DNA from 3 places in the Rahnella sp. PD12R genome. Region 1 is predicted to be linked to each of the others. Evidence: predicted binding sites of a transcription regulator. Region 1 holds the regulator's gene; each other region holds the start of a gene.

Region 1 (6,423 bases):
CAGCTGTTGCAGTTCACCGCGCTGGAACATCTCAACCACGATGTCGCAGCCGCCAACCAGTTCACCATCAACCCACAGCTGCGGGAACGTTGGCCAGTTTGCAAATTTTGGCATCTCAGCACGGATATCCGGGTTCTGCAGGATATCAACGTAAGCGAAACGCTCGCCGCACGCAGACAGCGCCTGAACGGCCTGTGCAGAGAAACCGCAGCTTGGCAGTTTTGGAGAACCTTTCATGTACAGCAGAATCGGGTTTTCAGAAACTTGCTTCTGAATTTTTTCAATCGTTGGAGTGGTCATTTCTTGCTTCCTCAAGCCGGTACAGGCTGTCACGGTCATTACTCTTCACGCGCAGCACACAGAGACGGTGCGCAATCACAATGCTTTCTATTGTAACGATGGCTGCCACCAGATAAAAACGCCAATTTTTGTGGGGTCTTTCTCAATACTGGCATTTTCCTAAACAATCTTCAGCGCTTGCGTTAAGGCTCACATATTTAAAGATTCATCGAGAATAACATTTTTGCCGTTCCACGATAATGTCAGATTTGCAAAATCCCATTCTTTAACTTAAATAATAACATGATGAAAAGTGGTTATTTTTTTGACTAAAAATGGCGGTTATTTCGACATAAAAAAAGCTATTAACTTTTTCTCACAATATGATCTAGAATCGAGGCAATTCGTGCTTTTTTGTCTCGTTCTTTTAGGCAATACTCTGACATCCCTGATGTTTAACCCTACCACTCATGGTAACGAAGCTATGCGCTTACTGTTCACGCTTTTTGTGCTGCTCTTTACCCAGCTGTTTCTGAATATGGCTCATGCGTCGCCACAGACTCGTGTCGCGGCCGACCAGCGAAAGAGTCATGTTAACCAGGTCACGCCTGAAGAACGCCGAAAGCGAAAAACGGCAGCCGCGAAAACCAGCAAGAAAACCAAAGTCGCGCCGGTTTCAGAACCTAAAACTCAGGAAAAAAATTCGAAGAAGAAAGTCAAAAGCACTGAACTGGTTAAGCGAAAGACGTCTTCTGAAAAAACAGTAAAAACGACGCGGGCCGAGAGTAAAAAAGAAAAAACACTCAAGACAACACGGGCCGAGGCGAAAGCAGGGAAGCAAACGAAAACCCGCTCTCTCGCTAAAAACAGCAGTGAAAAGGCCAGTAAAAAAGAAGCGTATGGCCGCCACCGCAAAGGCAAAAAGTTACGTGAAGAAGACAGTAAACCGATAACGCTCAGCGCCACACACAAGAAACGTTATCAGCACGCACAACAAACTGCGATGACCAAACTGATGCACCAGGTCGGCAAACCTTACCGCTGGGGCGGAACGTCACCGAATACAGGTTTCGACTGCAGCGGACTGGTTTACTACGCATACAAAGATTTGATCCGCATTAAAATGCCCCGCACAGCGAATGAAATGTACCACTTGCGCGATGCGGCTCCGGTCAAACGGGGTGAATTAGAATCCGGCGATCTGGTTTTCTTCCGGATTAATAACCGAGGCGCCGCAGACCATGTCGGTGTTTACGTAGGAAACGGGAAGTTTATCCAGTCACCGCGCACCGGCGAAGACATTAAGATCACCTCACTGGGTGACGATTACTGGCAAGATCATTATGTAGGCGCACGTCGGGTAATGACCCCTAAGACGATCCGATAATAAACAATTCGTTAAGTCTGAAGTTTCGCTAATCAGCCATTGAATAGCATTTAACGAAGAGTTTCTGCAGGGAAGAGTATCGGCGGAACGGGTGACTGCGTAAAATTGAAAAGGGCGATTCCTGTTATAGGTAATCGCCCTTTTTTATTGCGGCTTTCACGCAAATCAGTTCATCACTGCGGTGAAGCTGAAAGCAATAATCACGAGCAAAGCGCAGACCGTAGTGATCAAAGAAAATTTCAGGTTGCTGTCCATCAAACCCCCTTACGGATCAAATTGTGGCGTTCGTTTAGCCACACTAAATGTGTGCCAACGCATTTTCTCACAATTCGCATTTAAAATCTTGTGCTGAATGACAACAGGTTCATGACAATTTTACTTCCACTTTCCTGCATTATAAGTGAAAATTGTCGGTTACCACGCCTGTGTGCCGGTCGATTTCACCCGAGAGCATTTCACGCCTCACTCTGAAGAATCCACCCAACGATTTCACTGCCCTTTTCGAAGTCAGCAGTTAAATCCACGCAAGCAAACGATTAACATAATGCTAACGTGCTGAAACACGTGAGCACAGGAGTCATTTTTTACATGGCAACGATTAAAGATGTCGCAAAGCGCGCTGGCGTTTCCACCACAACCGTGTCGCACGTCATCAATAAAACCCGTTTCGTCGCCGAAGAAACCCGAGCCGCGGTTCTCCTTGCAATCAAAGAGTTACACTATTCTCCCAGCGCCGTGGCACGCAGCCTGAAGGTCAATAACACTAAAACTATCGGCCTGCTGGCAACGTCCAGTGAAGCGCCCTACTTCGCCGAAGTGATTGAGGCCGTGGAAAACAGCTGTTTCTCAAAAGGCTATACGCTGATTTTGTGTAACTCGCACAATAATCTGGAGAAGCAACAGGCCTACCTGCAAATGCTGGCGCAAAAGCGCGTCGACGGTTTACTGGTGATGTGCGCGGAATATCCGGACGAATTGCTGAACATGCTTGAAGAATACCGCTCCATCCCGATGGTTGTGATGGACTGGGGCGAAGCGCGTAAGAATTTCACCGACAGCATTATCGATAACGCGTTCGAAGGCGGTTATATGGCCGGACGTTATCTGATTGAACGTGGTCATCGTGATATCGGCGTGATCCCGGGGCAGCTGGCGCGAAACACCGGCGGCGGCCGTTTCCAGGGCTTCGTGAAAGCACTGACGGAAGCCAATATTCCTCTTCGTGAAGAATGGGTCGTTCAGGGCGACTTTGAGCCGGAATCGGGCTATCAGGCCATGCACAAAATTCTGATGCAGAAAAACCGTCCGACGGCCGTATTCTGTGGCGGCGACGTGATGGCAATGGGCGCAATTTGTGCCGCCGATGAACTGGGCCTGCGCGTACCGCAGGATATTTCCGTGATTGGCTATGACAACGTGCGTAATGCGCGCTATTTCTCGCCGGCACTGACGACAGTTCATCAGCCAAAAGAACGTCTGGGCGAAATGGCATTTACCATGCTGCTGGACAGAATTATCAGCAAACGCGAAGAGTCGCAGACCATTGAAGTGCATCCGAAACTGGTTGAGCGCCGTTCCGTGGCCGACGGCCCGTACCGCGATTACCGCCGTTAACTTTCATTAAACGCCTGTGCCGCAGGCGTTTTTTTTGTCAGTCGCGCAACCATTCCCGGTTCATCGTTTCCGTATCGCCCATGTATTCCAGCAGCCACGCCAGCGAAGGCGACGGATTGCTCTGATCCCACGTCAGGCAGCACGGGCTGTCCGGAAATGTATTTTCCAGCGACAGAACCTGCAATTTCTGCTGTTCAATCCAGGGCGTCACGCGGTGAACCGGCATCATGCCTACGCATAAACCTTCATTCAGACATTCCAGCGCACACGTCCAGTCGGGAACCACCAGCCGCCGCTGGTTATCCAGCGTCCAGGTATCGCGTTTCGGCAATGTCCGCGATGTATCTTCCAGGCAAAGCGCCGGATAAGGCCGTAACTGATCGTCACTCAGTGTTCCCGACGTCTGCGCCAGCGGATGTTGTGCGCTGACCACACAATGCCAGTCCATAAAACCCATATCGCGGAAATTGAACCGTCCTCCGACGGGGATCGCCCGCGTCGCGCCGATGGCGACATCCGCCCGCCCGTCTACCAGCGCGTCCCAGACACCGTTAAAGACTTCAGAATGAATGATGAGTTCGGTATCCGGGAAATGGCGATAGAAATCCAGCACCAGCCGCCGCGTCCGCGCGGGTCTAACGATACGGTCAACGGCCACCCGTAATTCTCCGCGCCAGCCGTTGGCGACCTGCTGACACTGGCGGCGGGTCGCTATCATTTTTTTTGTCAGAACGCGTGCTTCATCGACAAAAACTTTACCGGCAGGAGTCAGAACAACGTCGCGGTGTCTGCGTTCAAACAACGGAACAGCCAGCCACTGTTCAAGCTGACGAACGGTGTAGCTGATGGCAGAAGGAACCCGGTGCAAGTCCTGCGCAGCAGCGCTGAAACTGCCTGTTCGGGCGACAGCATCGACCACTTCAAGAGCATATTCTGACCACATCGTTTAGCCTTCAATATTTTTGATAGCAGATTGCAAATATTAGCGTTTCACAAGCCTGTTATCAAAGCGTTAAACTCCGCATCCGATACGATTTCCGCGTCAAATCATCTGCAATAAATAAATTAAAGAGACAATAATGAAACCCTCACTTGGATTTATGCTCTATCTTGCCGGGCTGAGCATGCTTGGCTTTTTAGCGACAGATATGTACCTTCCGGCCTTCAGTGCAATGCAAACCAGCCTGATGACCAGCCCGGGGATGATCAGTGCCAGCCTGAGTATTTTCCTTGGCGGATTTGCCATCGGCCAGCTGTTGTGGGGGCCACTGTCCGACAAGATTGGCCGCAAACCGGTATTGCTGATTGGCTTGGCGCTCTTTGTTGTCGGTTGTCTGGGCGTGCTGTGGGTTGAGAATGTCCGCGCCCTGCTGGCTCTGCGTTTTCTGCAAGCTGTCGGCGTCTGCGCCGCCGCCGTCACCTGGCAGGCGCTGGTGGTGGATCGCTTTTCTGCCGATGTTGCTAAAAAAACCTTTGCCAGCATCATGCCGCTGGTTGCGCTTTCCCCTGCTCTGGCACCTTTACTGGGCGCCTGGGTTCTCAACCATTTTGACTGGGAAGCGATTTTCGTTCTGCTGACCGCTGTGGCAGCTATCTTACTTATCACCACGTTCACACTGCGTGAAAATGCGCCAAAGGCTCATGCTCCTGCTGATAAAGCCGGTTTCGCAAAGCTTCTCGCTTCGCGGGTTTACAGCGGTAACGTGATGATTTATGCCGCCTGCTCTGCTGGCTTTTTTGCGTGGCTGACCGGTTCCCCGTTTATTCTCAGCGACATGGGATATTCCCCGGGCGTGATTGGCCTGAGCTACGTCCCGCAGACTATTGCTTTCCTACTGGGCGGTTTTGGATGTCGTGTGCTGATCAGCAAAACGGATGGGAATAAGGTCCTGCCGTGGCTGCTGGCAGGTTATGGCATCAGTGTGGCGGGTCTGTTCGGCGTGGCTATATTTACTGATGCGGGGCTGGTGAGTCTGTTAATTCCGTTCTGTCTGATGGCTTTGGTGAATGGCGCGATTTATCCCATTGTTGTCGCAAATGCATTAATGCCATTTCCTGCTAATACAGGTAAGGCCGCGGCGTTGCAAAATACCCTGCAGTTGGGTCTGTGTTTCCTCGCGAGTTTGCTGGTTTCCGCATTTATTGTGCAACCACTCATGGCGACAGTCACCACGATGCTGTCTACACTACTGTTGGTAGTTTTAGGCCGCTGGCTGTCACAGCGTCAGGAAGAAGGGCAATCTGGTGAACAGGAACCGGAGCAGAAACAGCAGGCACGGCATGCGAATTAATAGTGATAATGACTTTAAGTAACAATCACTTAATGGACATTTACATTCGCAGCGATTAACTATTGAGAATGCCAGCCGGCGAGCCTATACTCAACTGAACCCAATAAAATAGCATTTTTACAATACTTTTATTACATACTTAGCGTCGGCGCGAGGATCGCGTCACACTATTTATTCTGGTTCGTTTTTCAAGGATGATTTTCCTGCCCACATTTTGTGTGCAGGCGTTCTTCTAATTTCCTCTGTTGGTGTCGAATATCGGACGTGGCGCAAGTCGTCTGTTCTCATAAAGACCTGCACAAATAGCCTTTGCTTTTCCCGGCAGGTTAATAAGTCAGAAGAGAAAGTGATGGAGAAGCTATGAGTTCATCGTGTATAGAAGACCAAAGCATTCAGGACAATCAGTGGTATCGGATAGTCAGTGAAATGCTGGCTACGGCAGACATCCAGGTTAACGGTAATCGCCCTTTCGACCTTAAAGTAAAAAACACTGACTTTTTCAAGCGTGTTTTACAGGAAGGTTCTTTGGGTCTGGGTGAAAGTTATATGGATGGTTGGTGGGAATGCGAGCGCCTTGATATATTTTTCCAGCGCGTTCTCCGTGCCGGTTTGGAAAATAAACTCCCCCACCATTTTAAAGACACACTACGTATCGCAGCAGCACGCCTCACCAATCTTCAGTCCCGCAAACGGGCATGGATCGTCGGGAAAGAACATTACGATTTAGGTAATGATTTATTTACCCTGATGCTCGACCCGTATATGCAATATTCCTGTGGCTACTGGAAAGATGCCACCACGCTTGAAGAAGCGCAGGAAGCTAAACTCAAAATGATCTGCGATAAACTGCAA
Region 2 (6,423 bases), on a different contig from region 1:
CGAGATATTTCACCGGTTTTCCTTCACGGTAAAAATCGGTGAAATAGTGCTGGCTGAGCACCCGCGCCATGACTTCTGCCGCCAGCTTCTTCCAGATATCCGATCCCGCTTTGGCATTCTGCGCGTCATACAGCAGATCGGCGGAGGTGATTTCGTCCATCGTCCAGACCATTTTCAGCCCGGTCAGCGACGTTGCGTCAGCCACCAGTGTGGTTTGCATATCAATAAAACTGTGCGGATGCGCCAGCACACTGGCTGGCAGGCACATGAGCGCTAAACCCAGCCATTTCGCACAGCGGGAAACAGGCCGGTTCCTGGCTTTGTTCAAGTTCATCTCCCTGTAAAGCGCCATCATATTGTTACTTAGTAACAGTATTTTGCTGTGCATTTAAGCGGTCGTCAAAAATATCTGTGATCTGAGTTGTAAGCCGGAGTAAAACCCAATGCCGGTGCCTTATCGCGGGCAGTCGCTTTGCTATGCTTGACTAATAATTTCACACGCCATCATTACAGAAGGTGATATGACCCCAGAAAAACAGCCCTCTCCAGCGCTTTCCGCTACGCAACGTCGGTGCCACGTGTTGCTGATGCTGTACGCGCCGCTGACGGCGGTTCAACTGGAAATCATCAGCGAAATAAACGGCGTCGGGCTGAGCACGACGTGGGAAGATCTGGCCGAAGTCACCTGCGAAATCCAGCGGATCCACCATCTGGATGTGTTGCAGTACAGCGAAAAAGAGTGCCGGATCCAGGGCGATCAGCTCGCCCAGCGCCTGTGCCTGTTTCAGGGATTACGCCGCACATTGCGCATTTCTCCTGATTTCGTCTCCCGCCATTTTATCCCGTGGCTGCACATCGCCTTTGACGGCCAGACCTGCCCGAAGGTGGCACTGAGAAATGACATTCTCGGCGTCGTGATCGAAGACTGTTCGTCGCTGCTGCCGAAAGCGCTCAGCCAGCACGATCGCCAGCTGATGCAGATTTGCCTCCAGTATTGTTTATGGCAAAACGACCGGCCCACTGGCTTAAATTTCACGGAACAACAGCGCCGCTGGCTGCGGGAAAAACCGGAATACGCGGCAGCGCGTGAAATTTATGTTCAGCTGCAAAGCCTCAGTAACGGTTTGCTGGATGACTGCGAGTGCGAATTTTTTACCCTGATGCTGCGCATGCTAAAAAACCACAGTTACCAGAGTTCCGGTTCGACGGAAGATCAGCGTCTGCTGCTGGAAATTGAAAATATGGTGGCGCGCTTTCAGGAAATCGCCGGCATGAAATTCAGCAGCTACGAAGGGCTGGTCGGCCAGCTTTTCGCTCATCTCGGCCCGGCCATTGAGCGCTGCCATTTCGGTATTGGTATCGATAATCTGATGCAGGAAGAAGTGAACCGGATGTATCCGCGTCTGGTGCGCACCACCCGCGAAGCGCTGAAAGGGTTTGAACACGAATATCTGATCAGTCTTTCAGAAGATGAAATCGGGCTGGTGGCGATTACGTTTGGCGCCTGGCTGATGCAGGGCAATGCCTTGCAGGAAAAACAGATTTTGCTGCTGACGCACAACAATCCGCAGCTGGAAGAAGCGGTCGAGCAGCAACTGCGCGAAGCCACGCTGCTGCCGCTCAATATCAAGTATCAGACGCTTGCGGATTTTTATCAGTTCGGCGCGCCGGGCGGCGTGGCGATGATTGTCACGCCTTACGCCATCCGCAGCACCGACGCCGATCCTTTAGTCATCCACACTCAACTGCCGCTGGCGAAAGAGCAGCGAAAACGTATCCGCTCGCTGCTCGAAGCTCCCTAGCTGGCTGTCTCAGCCGGCGCTGAAGGTGTGACATTCGGGCGCAGGAAAATCGCCGGAACCGCCAGCACCGCCATCACCCAGAATAATCCAGCGTGAAGATGCTCGAACAGGAAGCCGGAAACCATCGTCATAATGGCCACTCCGCCGCCCATCGCCAGCGCGGAATAAACCGACTGCAACCGTATCACCTGATCGCGCGGGCGCGAAGCGATGAAGCGCATACCCGCCAGATGGCAAACGGTGAACGTGCCGCAGTGCAAGATCTGGATCACGATCAGCCATGGCAGCGCGGTAAATTCGCCCATCATGCCCCAGCGGACAACACCGCACACCGCGGATAACAACAGCAAGTCCCGCGCCGACCAGCGCCGGAACAGCTGATGGCTGAAGGTAAAGACAAGAACTTCCGCCACCACGCCCAGCGACCATAAATAGCCGATGGTCGTTGAGGAATAGCCGACATCCTGCCAGTAAATCGCGCTGAATCCGTAATACGCCGCGTGCGCGCCCTGCAATAACGTGACGCACAGCAGGAACCGCCAGACCGGCGTTTCGCCCAGTAACGCTTTCCACGAAATGGTCGGCGCTCCGCTTTCGCGCGGTTCCCCCACCGGCTTAACACTCGGGCGCAATAGCATGCCGAGCAGCATCGCCGCGATGCCCGCCGTCAGCGTATACAAAATCGCGTTATGGCCGTAAACCTCAACCAGCTTGCCGGTGACCGCAGAACCGATGACGAACGCAATCGATCCCCAGACGCGTACTTTGCCGTAATCCATATTGATCTGGCGTTGCAGCGTCCCCGCTAATGCATCCGTCAGCGGCACTAACGGCCCGAAGAATAAGCTAAAACCGGCAATGTTGATCATCAGCCATGCCCAACCGTTGCCAAACCAGAACCCGACGGCAAACGCCAGCGTGAGCAACGCAAGAATACGCAACCCGGTAATGAGATGAGACGGGTCTTTAATCGACGGAGAAATAATTAACGTGCCGAGAAAGCGGGCGACTAAACCGGCACCGAGCAACAGGCCGATGCTTTCGGAGGAAATCCCCTCGCCTTTTAGCCATAAGCCCCAGAAGGGAAGAAAAATGCCGTAACTGAAAAAATAGGTGAAATAACTGAGTGCAAGCCAGCGCGTGGAACGCAATTCCATAAATCCTCCGGTGTGAGGCCAATACTTTGACAAAGCTCACAATCGCTAGCAATCCGCAGACAAATTCTGACTTCCATAATGTCTGCCAGCTCACAAATTCTGATACATGCCCATAAAAAAACCCGCCGGAGCGGGTTTTAGCAGCTTAACGGCTCCGCAAATATTATGCGTAAACCGGGAAGCGTGCACAGATATCGAGAACTTTCTGTTTAACGCGTTCGATAGTCGCTTCGTCGTTCACGTTGTCCAGCACGTCACAGATCCAGCCAGCCAGTTCACGGACTTCAGCTTCTTTGAAGCCGCGACGGGTAACAGCAGGCGTACCGATACGTACACCAGAAGTGACAAACGGGCTCTTCGGATCGTTTGGCACACTGTTCTTGTTCACGGTGATGTTCGCGCGGCCCAGAGCAGCATCGGCTTCTTTACCGGTCAGGTTTTTATCGACCAGATCCATCAGGAACAGGTGGTTGTGCGTACCGCCGGAAACCACTTTGTAGCCACGATCCAGAACCACAGCAACCATCGCCTGCGCGTTTTTAGCAACCTGTTGCTGGTACGCTTTGAACTCAGGTTCCATCGCTTCTTTCAGTGCTACCGCTTTACCGGCAATCACGTGCATCAGCGGGCCACCCTGGCCGCCAGGGAAGACGGCGGAGTTCAGTTTTTTGTAGAACTCTTCGCTGCCGCCTTTCGCCAGGATCAGACCGCCGCGTGGGCCAGCCAGCGTTTTGTGCGTAGTGGTCGTGACGATGTGTGCATGTGGAACCGGGTTCGGGTAAACGCCCGCAGCAATCAGACCGGCAACGTGTGCCATGTCGACGAAGAAGTACGCGCCAACACTGTCTGCGATTTCGCGCATTTTTGCCCAGTCAACGATACCGGAGAAGGCTGAGAAGCCGCCGATGATCATTTTTGGTTTGTGTGTTTCGGCCTGACGTTTAACGTCGTCATAGTCGATGTCGCCGCTTTCGTCGATGCCGTAAGGCACCACGTTATACAGTTTACCGGACAGGTTGACCGGCGAACCGTGCGTCAGGTGACCGCCGTGCCCGAGGTTCATCCCCAAAATGGTGTCGCCCGGTTGCAGCAATGCGGTGTAAACCGCGAAGTTAGCCTGTGAGCCGGAATGTGGCTGAACGTTAGCGAAATCAGCACCGAACAATTCTTTTGCACGGTCGATAGCCAGTTGTTCAACGATGTCGACGTACTCACAACCACCGTAATAACGTTTGCCCGGATAGCCTTCGGCATATTTGTTGGTCAGCTGCGAACCCTGAGCCTGCATAACGCGCGGGCTGGTGTAGTTTTCTGACGCAATCAGCTCGATATGTTCTTCCTGGCGAACAACTTCTTTTTCCATTGCTGCCCACAGCTCAGCATCATAATCGGCAATGTTCATTTCACGCTTTAACATCCGCATCTCCTGACTCAACAAACTAAAAATAAACGCCCCTTCCGGGTTCTGCGCAACAGTGTAAATGTTTAGGCCGCCTTCGGATAGGGTCAGTTTCAGGTTTTTAAGCAAACGATTGGCTCCAGATGCAGCAAGGCTTTGATCTGCGAACCTCTGCCCATAATCAAGGGAATTTTATTCACCTGAACATGGTCAAATTTCAGCTTTGTGAGATACCGCTCACCGGAAAATAGCCCTACCCCTTAAGGGGGTGTTTACAGAAATTGTGGGTTTATATAAGATGCATTTAAAATGCATGTTATTATTTTTCATTCTAAATAGCCTCAAAGTCATTGGAGCTGCGGCAAGGCGGCAATCGAAAGAATTCCGATGAGCTGACCTGAGTCAGTAATTCGGATTCCTGAGGGCAGCTAACGCAGCAGCAGTTTCAAGGACGAAGAGGAAGGAGTTCACTATGCTAGATGCACAAACTATCGCAACCGTTAAATCCACCATTCCTTTGCTCGCGGCAACCGGCCCGAAACTGACGGCTCACTTCTACGATCGCATGTTCGCACACAATCCCGAGCTTAAAGACATCTTCAATATGAGCAACCAGCGCAATGGCGATCAGCGTCAGGCGCTGTTTGATGCCATCTGCGCTTATGCGGCGAATCTCGAAAATCTGGCGGCGCTTTTACCCGCGGTGGAACGTATCGCTCAGAAACACACCAGTTTTATCATTCAGCCGGAACAGTACAACATTGTCGGTGAACACCTGCTGGCAACGCTGGATGAAATGTTCAGTCCGGGTCAGGAAGTGCTGGATGCGTGGGGCAAAGCCTACGGCGTGTTGGCGGGCGTATTTATCAATCGTGAAGCAGAAATCTATAAAGAAAGCGCCGAAAAAACCGGTGGCTGGAGCGGCACCCGTGAATTCCGCATTGTGGAAAAACAGCCGCAAAGCGAACTGATCACCTCTTTCCTGCTGGAACCCGCTGATGGCAAGCCGGTGGCAGATTTCCAGCCGGGGCAATATCTGGCGGTCTATATCCGCGATGCTTCCCTGGAAAATCAGGAAATCCGTCAGTATTCCCTGACACAGGCACCGAACGGCAAAACGTACCGTATCGCGATTAAACGTGAAGGTCAGGGCGCGGTTTCTAATTTCCTGCATAACTTTGCGCTGCCGGGCGACATTATTCACCTCGCCGCGCCGCACGGTGATTTCTTCATGGATGTCAGCGAAACCACGCCGGTCTCGCTGATTTCCGCCGGTGTTGGTCAGACGCCGATGTTAGGCATGCTCAACACGCTGGCGCAGCGCGGCCATAACGCGCCGGTTCAGTGGCTGCACGCCGCCGAAAATGGCGCGGTTCATGCGTTTGCCGGTGAAGTGAAAGATGCGCAAGCGCATCTGCCGCAGCTGGAAAGCCATGTCTGGTATAACCAGCCGCAGGAAAGCGATTTACCGGGAGAAGATTTCGAGTTTCAGGGCTTGATGGATCTGAGTAAAGTCAGCGATAAAATCAGTAATCCGGCGATGCACTTCTACCTGTGCGGGCCGGTGGGCTTCATGCAGTTTGCCGCAAAACAACTGCTGGCACTAGACATTGCCGAAGCCAACATTCACTACGAATGTTTCGGCCCGCATAAAGTCATCTGACGTTGAGAATACCCGTGCTGAAAAGCAAAAAGGCTGACGCAATGTCAGCCTTTTCTGTTTCAGACTCTGAATGAAATCAGATAGCCTCTTCGTCCTGCTCGCCGGTGCGGATGCGGACTACGCGCGCCACGTCGAACACGAAGATTTTGCCGTCGCCGATTTTGCCGGTCTGCGCGGTGGTCATGATAGTTTCAACACAGGTATCCACGATGTCATCTGCCACAACAATCTCGATTTTTACTTTTGGCAGGAAATCGACCATGTATTCCGCACCACGGTACAGTTCGGTATGACCTTTCTGACGGCCAAAACCCTTCACTTCGGTCACGGTCATCCCGGTGATCCCAACTTCAGCCAGTGCTTCGCGGACGTCGTCGAGTTTGAATGGCTTGATAATCGCAT
Region 3 (6,423 bases), on a different contig from region 1:
ATCGGCTTCTTTTTGCGCGCCGTCTTTCATGGAAACGAAGAACGGGTTATTCAAAGTTGAAACGACCAGCGCAATGGTATCTTTCGCCAGAACGTTTGCACTGAAGGAAGCGGTGATCGCTGCGGCGGAAACCCAGACAGCCAGTTTTTTCATATTCATGGTCATAAGTCCTGTAGGAGAGTTTATTTGTTGCTTTTGTTATCCACCAGAACCGCCAGCAGAATGACGACTGCTTTTACGATCATCTGGTAGTAGGAAGAAACACCTAATAAGTTCAAACCGTTATTCAGGAAGCCAAGGATCAAAGCACCGATCAGGGTGCCGACAATACGTCCTTTCCCGCCGGAGAGGCTGGTTCCCCCTAATACCACAGCGGCAATCGCATCCAGCTCGTAACCGGTACCTGCGTTAGGCTGCGCAGAAGACAGACGCGCCACTTCGATGATGCTGGCCAGAGCCGCCAGCAATCCGCACAGGGAGTAGACGATTATTTTGACTTTATCGACACTGATACCTGACAGACGCGTGGCAGATTCATTACCGCCCAGTGCGTAGATATAACGCCCTAAGCGTGTGTGATGGAGCATGTACCAGGCGGCAATAAACACTACGGCCATCAGCCAGACCGGCGTCGGAATGCCCAGCGGACGTCCGATACCAAACCAGCCGAATACGTCTGCCACATCGTTAAAACCGGTGCTGATCGGGCTGCCGTTGGTATAAACCATCGTGATACCGCGCAGCAGTAACATCATGACCAGCGTGGCGATAAACGCCTGCACCTTGCCTTTAGCGACAATCAACCCCGTGACAGCGCCGACACCGGCACCCAGCGCCAGCGCGCCCGCCACAGCAACCAGCGCATTAACTTCCAGCCCGACAATTGAAGCGGCAACCGCACCGGTCAGCGCCAGCAAAGAGCCGACAGACAAATCGATGCCGGAAGTCAGAATAACCAGCGTCATGCCCACGGCCATAATGGCGTTGACCGACGTCTGCTGAAGAATATTGAACAGGTTATTAACCGTGAAGAAATTCGGGCTCATGGAGGAAACCACGGCAATCAACACCAGCAGCGCAATCAGAGACTTTTGCTCCAACAACCACTCTTTACTGATCCAGCGCTTTTTGGCTGGCAATGTCTGAGAACTCATATCTGATTACTCCTGCGTCACGCCGTATTGCTTGCCGACAGCGGCTGCCATCAGCACTTCTTGCGTTGCCTGTTCTATCGGGAATTCACCGCTCAAATGGCCTTCATGCATCACTAAAATCCGGTCGCTCATGCCGATGACTTCCGGCATTTCCGAGGAGACTATAATGATGCTCAGCCCTTCGCGCTTGAACTGGTTAATAAGCTGGTAAATCTCTTTTTTCGCGCCAACATCAACGCCGCGTGTCGGTTCGTCGAGGATCAGAACTTTTGGCCGCGTCATTAATCCGCGGGCAATCGCCACTTTTTGCTGATTCCCGCCGGAAAGCAGGCCAATGGTCTGCATCATTGAAGGCGTTTTGATATTGAAGAGACGGATGAAATCGCCCACAGCCTGTTGCTCATCGGCATGTTTCAAACGCCCGCCGCCGTGGCTGAAATAGCGCAACGCGGTCAGTGACATGTTTTCTTTCACTGACATCCCGAGCACCAAACCATCGCGCTTACGGTCTTCGGAAATGTAGACGATGCCGTTTGCCAGCCCGTCCTGCGGAGAATGTGTGACGATCTCGCGGCCATCCAGCGAAACGTAACCACTTTTACGTGGCAACGCGCCGTAGAGAATTTTCATCAGTTCAGTACGGCCCGCGCCCATCAGTCCGGACACGCCGAGGATTTCGCCGCTGTGAAGTTCAAAGCTGACATTATCCACGCCCGGACCGCATAAATTACGGACCTGCAAACGCAGTGCGCCGCGTTCGTGGTTTATGCGCGGGTACTGCTCTTCGAGACGACGGCCCACCATCATTTCGATCAGCGTATCTTCTTGCAGCTCGCTGACCGGACGTTCGGCAATAAACTGACCGTCGCGGAATACGGTGACGTCATCGCAAATCTCAAAAATCTCTTTCAGGCGGTGGGAGATATACACCACGCCACATCCGGCGGCTTTCAGTTCGCGAATGACGTTAAATAAAGAAGCCGTTTCGGTATCGGTGAGCGCATCCGTCGGCTCATCCATAATGATGACTTTGGATTCAAAGCTCAGCACTTTGGCGATCTCAACCATCTGCTGGTCGCCAATCGATAATTCACCAACCAGCCGGTCGCTTTTGTAACGCAGATTCAGACGCGCCAGCAGTTTATCGGCTTCGGCGTACATCTTCTTCCAGTTGATGCGCCCAAAGCCGTTGACGAACTCACGGCCAAGAAAGATGTTTTCAGCGATAGTCAGCTGTGGGATCAGGTTTAATTCCTGATGGATGATGCCAATCCCCGCTTCCTGAGAAGCTTTAGGGCCATTGAAGGTGGTTTCCTTGCCAAGAAACTGTACTGAGCCGGCATCTTTCTGGTAGATGCCGGTCAGCACTTTCATCATGGTGGACTTGCCCGCGCCGTTTTCTCCCACCAGCGCCATCACACGTCCCGGATAAACGCTGAGCGCCGCGCCGGAAAGTGCTTTTACGCCGGGAAAGGCTTTATCAATCCCTGTCAGTTTCAGCAAAGGTTGCATAAAGGCCTCAGAAGGTTACGCCGGCACACAGAATAACGTTCGCGTAAGGCGAACATTCCCCGCTGCGGATTACAGCCCGACTTTTTTCGCTTTGCGCTTTGAACGCCTCATGACTGACGTAATCCAAAGCAATGGTGTTTCCCTGGTGTTGTTCGAGTTGTGTCAATTGGGCGAGCAACGCTTCATGGAGTTGAGGATTTTTAGTGAGGATTTCCTCGGCGAGGATAGCCCGCTCAACCTGCATCTCGTGTGTCACTACCTCAAAGACTTGTAAAAAGGTGGGGACTCCCTGGGTTAGCGCCAGATCGATGCGTTGGCAAGCTGCTGGCACCGGAAGACCGGCATCGCCAATAACCAGCTGATCGGTATGACCTAACCGGGCAATAACATTTGAGATTTCGGCATTTAATAGCGGTGACTTCTTCATTGTTAACTCCTACAGCGAAACGTTTCGCTCACGGATGAGTTTATGAGACTCGCAGAACTTGGCAATGAAGATGTGATGGAATTGTGATCAACGTCGAAACGTTTCGCTGAACGTTTCGTAAAACGCAGATCAATTTGAGTTAGCGATTAAATAAAGGGAGAAGGCTGAAATAAAACAGGGCACCCGAAGGTGCCCTGTTCACAGCAGAATGGGAAATCAGATTTCCACCTGCGTACCAAGTTCTATCACACGGTTCGGCGGGATCTCAAACTGGTCCGGCGCGCGCAGGGCATTACGGCTCAGCGCCATAAACAGTTTGCCGCGGAAATACAGATACCACGGACGCTTGGTAAGGATCAGCGATTCGTGCGACATAAAGAATGAGGTTTCCATCATCCTGCATGGCAATCCCTCCAGACCACAGCGGTGGAAGACTTCTTCCACATTCGGCGTTTCTTTAAATCCGTAACTCGCGACCACGCGCCAGAATGTCGGAGAAAGCTGCTCAATGGTGACGCGCCGGACGTTATGCACATAAGGCGCATCTTCCGTTCGCAACGTCAGCAGGACAACTCGCTCATGTAACACTTTGTTGTGCTTGAGGTTATGCAGCAGCGCAAACGGGATCACGTTGATGGCGCGCGACATATAAACCGCAGTCCCCGGAACACGAACCGGCGGTGATTTCTCCAGTGATGCAATCATCGCTTCGAGAGAATTCCCGTGCTCGTTCATGCGGCGCATAAGACGAAAACGCTCGCTTTTCCAGGTGGTCATGACGATGAACATGCACAGACCCAGCGTCAGCGGCAGCCAGCCACCGGAGAACAGTTTCGTGGCGTTCGCAGCGAACAGCGGGATATCCATGAACAACAAGGCAATCAGCAAAAGCCCGACCAGGAACGGTTTCCAGTGCCAGTTTTTAAGCGCCACCGTGCAGGAAAGAATGCTGGTCAGCACCATGGTGCCGGTGACGGCAATACCATACGCCGCCGCCAGGTTACTCGAATGCTCAAAGCTGGCGATGACGATCACCACAGCAAAATACAGCAACCAGTTAATCGCAGGAATGTAGATCTGCCCCGCTTCCATTTCGGAGGTGTGAATGATGCGCATCGGCGGTAAATAGCCCAAACGCACAGCCTGACGGGTCAGGGAGAACACACCGGAGATAACAGCCTGAGACGCGATGATGGTCGCCAGCGTCGCCAGAATCAGTAAAGGAATCAGCGCCCAGTCGGGTGCCAGCAGGAAGAACGGGTTTTTGATCGACTCCGGGTTTTTCAGCAGCAACGCGCCCTGACCGAAGTAATTCAGCACCAGAGAAGGCAATACCACGGTAAACCAGGCCAGACGGATCGGGAATTTCCCGAAGTGCCCCATATCGGCATACAACGCTTCTACCCCTGTGATCGACAGAACGACCGCGCCGAGCGCCAGGAAGGAGAAGGATTTATGCTCAATAAAGAAGTTAACCGCCCACATCGGGTTCATGGCGCGCAGCACTTCCGGGTTCTGCATGATGCTGTTCACACCGAGAACCGCCAGCGACAGGAACCACAGCAACATTACCGGTGCAAAGAGTTTGCCCACAATGCCGGTGCCGTGCTTTTGAATAATGAAGAGCAACGTCAGGACAGTAATAGAAAGAGGGACGATATAAGGATCAAGGGCAGGCGCGGCGATTTCCAGACCTTCCATCGCGGAAAGCACTGAGATAGCCGGCGTGATGACCACTTCGCCATAGAAGAAGCTGCCCCCAATCAGGCCGAGGATCACCAGAACGGCGGTGGTACGTGCCGACGTATTTCTGCCAGCCAGAGACATCAGCGTAAGAATACCGCCTTCACCTGCGTTGTCTGCCCGCATCACGTAAGTGAGGTATTTGAGCGAAACAATGAGGATTAACATCCAGAAAATCAGAGAGAGAAAACCAAAAACGACGCTGGGTTCAACGTTGAAACCATAGTGACCAGAAAAGCACTCTCTTAAGGTATAGAGAGGACTGGTACCAATGTCGCCATAGACCACACCAATGGCGGCCAGGGTTACTGCTGGGAGTGACCGTTTATGTTCAGTGCTCATATTTCGTTTCTTTTTTGCTCGAACATCCGTAAGCGATGCGTGCGCTCAGTCTTATGATGCCCACTAAAAGGCGCACAGTATGCACGAATAAATCAGATTGCCTACCCTTAAATGTGCAGCTAAACCGCCATTCAGATGAACGCGGTCACAATTTTGATAATAGAAAATTTTTAGTAATCAACAAGCTATAGCGATAAAAATAAACGTGGCATATCGTCATAAGCCAGTACACTATTCAACAACTAAATGGAAACCGGAAGAGACAGTATGGCGCAATCCCCCCTTCTGGCAGAACGGATAGCCCGTCTTGCTAACGCATTAGAACATGGCCTGTACGAGAGGCAAGATGCCATACGCCTGTGCCTGCTGGCGGCCCTGTGCGGCGAGAGCGTTTTTCTGCTCGGCCCGCCCGGCATCGCGAAAAGCCTGATCGCCCGTCGCCTGAAATTTGCCTTCCGCCATGCGCGTGCTTTTGAATACCTGATGACGCGCTTTTCCACCCCGGAAGAAGTCTTTGGTCCGCTCTCGATTCAGGCCCTGAAAGATGAAGGCCGCTATCTGCGTCTGACCGAAGGTTATCTGCCGGAAGCGGAAATTGTCTTCCTTGATGAGATCTGGAAAGCGGGTCCCGCCATCCTTAATACCTTGCTGACGGCCATCAACGAACGCCGTTTCCGTAATGGCGAGCGCGAAGAACCGATTCCGCTGCGTTTGCTGGTCAGCGCTTCCAACGAATTGCCTGAAGCCGACGGCGGCCTGGAAGCATTGTATGACCGCATGCTGATTCGCCTGTGGCTGGATAAAGTGCAGGATAAGCAGAATTTCCGCTTACTGCTAACCAGCCGTAACAATGAAAGCACCAATCCGGTGGCGGAATCCCTGAGTATCAGCGATGAAGAATACCAACAATGGCAGCCGGAGATCGATAAAGTCAATCTTTCAGACAGTTGCTTTGAACTGGTGTTTCAGCTTCGCCAGCGCCTTGATGCACTCGACACGGCGCCTTATGTTTCTGACCGTCGCTGGAAAAAAGCACTCCGCCTGTTGCAGGCCTGCGCCTTCTTCAGCGGCCGGAATACTATCACCCCGATAGATCTGATTCTGCTGAAAGATTGCCTCTGGCATGACCTGAATACCTATCAGCTGCTGCAAACCCAAATAGAGCAACTGATCACTGAACAGGCTTATCAGCAGCAAACCTTGCTGATGAAAATCCAGCAACTCAATCAGCAATGGATGCAATAC

The links. Region 1 encodes PurR, which represses purine synthesis genes. Its sites were predicted from a motif close to CANGCAAACGTTTGCNTG; they were not measured.
Region 2: a site for PurR is predicted at 4,481-4,498, ahead of glyA (serine hydroxymethyltransferase). Genes of this name have one in related genera too.
Region 3: a site for PurR is predicted at 3,106-3,123, ahead of rbsD (D-ribose pyranase). Genes of this name have one in related genera too.

Annotation. Positions count from the first base shown of each region.
Region 1 is NZ_JAHTMS010000011.1:44,884-51,306, reverse strand. It holds gene KWG64_RS19925 (Grx4 family monothiol glutaredoxin) at 1-300, opposite strand, end outside; gene KWG64_RS19920 (C40 family peptidase) at 764-1,666, shown strand; gene KWG64_RS25910 (YnhF family membrane protein) at 1,832-1,921, opposite strand; gene purR (HTH-type transcriptional repressor PurR) at 2,255-3,280, shown strand; gene punR (DNA-binding transcriptional activator PunR) at 3,318-4,223, opposite strand; gene punC (purine nucleoside transporter PunC) at 4,360-5,571, shown strand; gene cfa (cyclopropane fatty acyl phospholipid synthase) at 5,932-6,423, shown strand, end outside.
Region 2 is NZ_JAHTMS010000001.1:827,813-834,235, forward strand. It holds gene KWG64_RS03795 (DUF1007 family protein) at 1-268, opposite strand, end outside; gene csiE (stationary phase inducible protein CsiE) at 522-1,802, shown strand; gene KWG64_RS03805 (3-phenylpropionate MFS transporter) at 1,799-2,959, opposite strand; gene glyA (serine hydroxymethyltransferase) at 3,123-4,376, opposite strand; gene hmpA (NO-inducible flavohemoprotein) at 4,777-6,021, shown strand; gene glnB (nitrogen regulatory protein P-II) at 6,098-6,423, opposite strand, start outside.
Region 3 is NZ_JAHTMS010000005.1:4,094-10,516, forward strand. It holds gene rbsB (ribose ABC transporter substrate-binding protein RbsB) at 1-159, opposite strand, end outside; gene rbsC (ribose ABC transporter permease) at 183-1,154, opposite strand; gene rbsA (ribose ABC transporter ATP-binding protein RbsA) at 1,161-2,666, opposite strand; gene rbsD (D-ribose pyranase) at 2,674-3,093, opposite strand; gene kup (low affinity potassium transporter Kup) at 3,310-5,178, opposite strand; gene ravA (ATPase RavA) at 5,446-6,423, shown strand, end outside.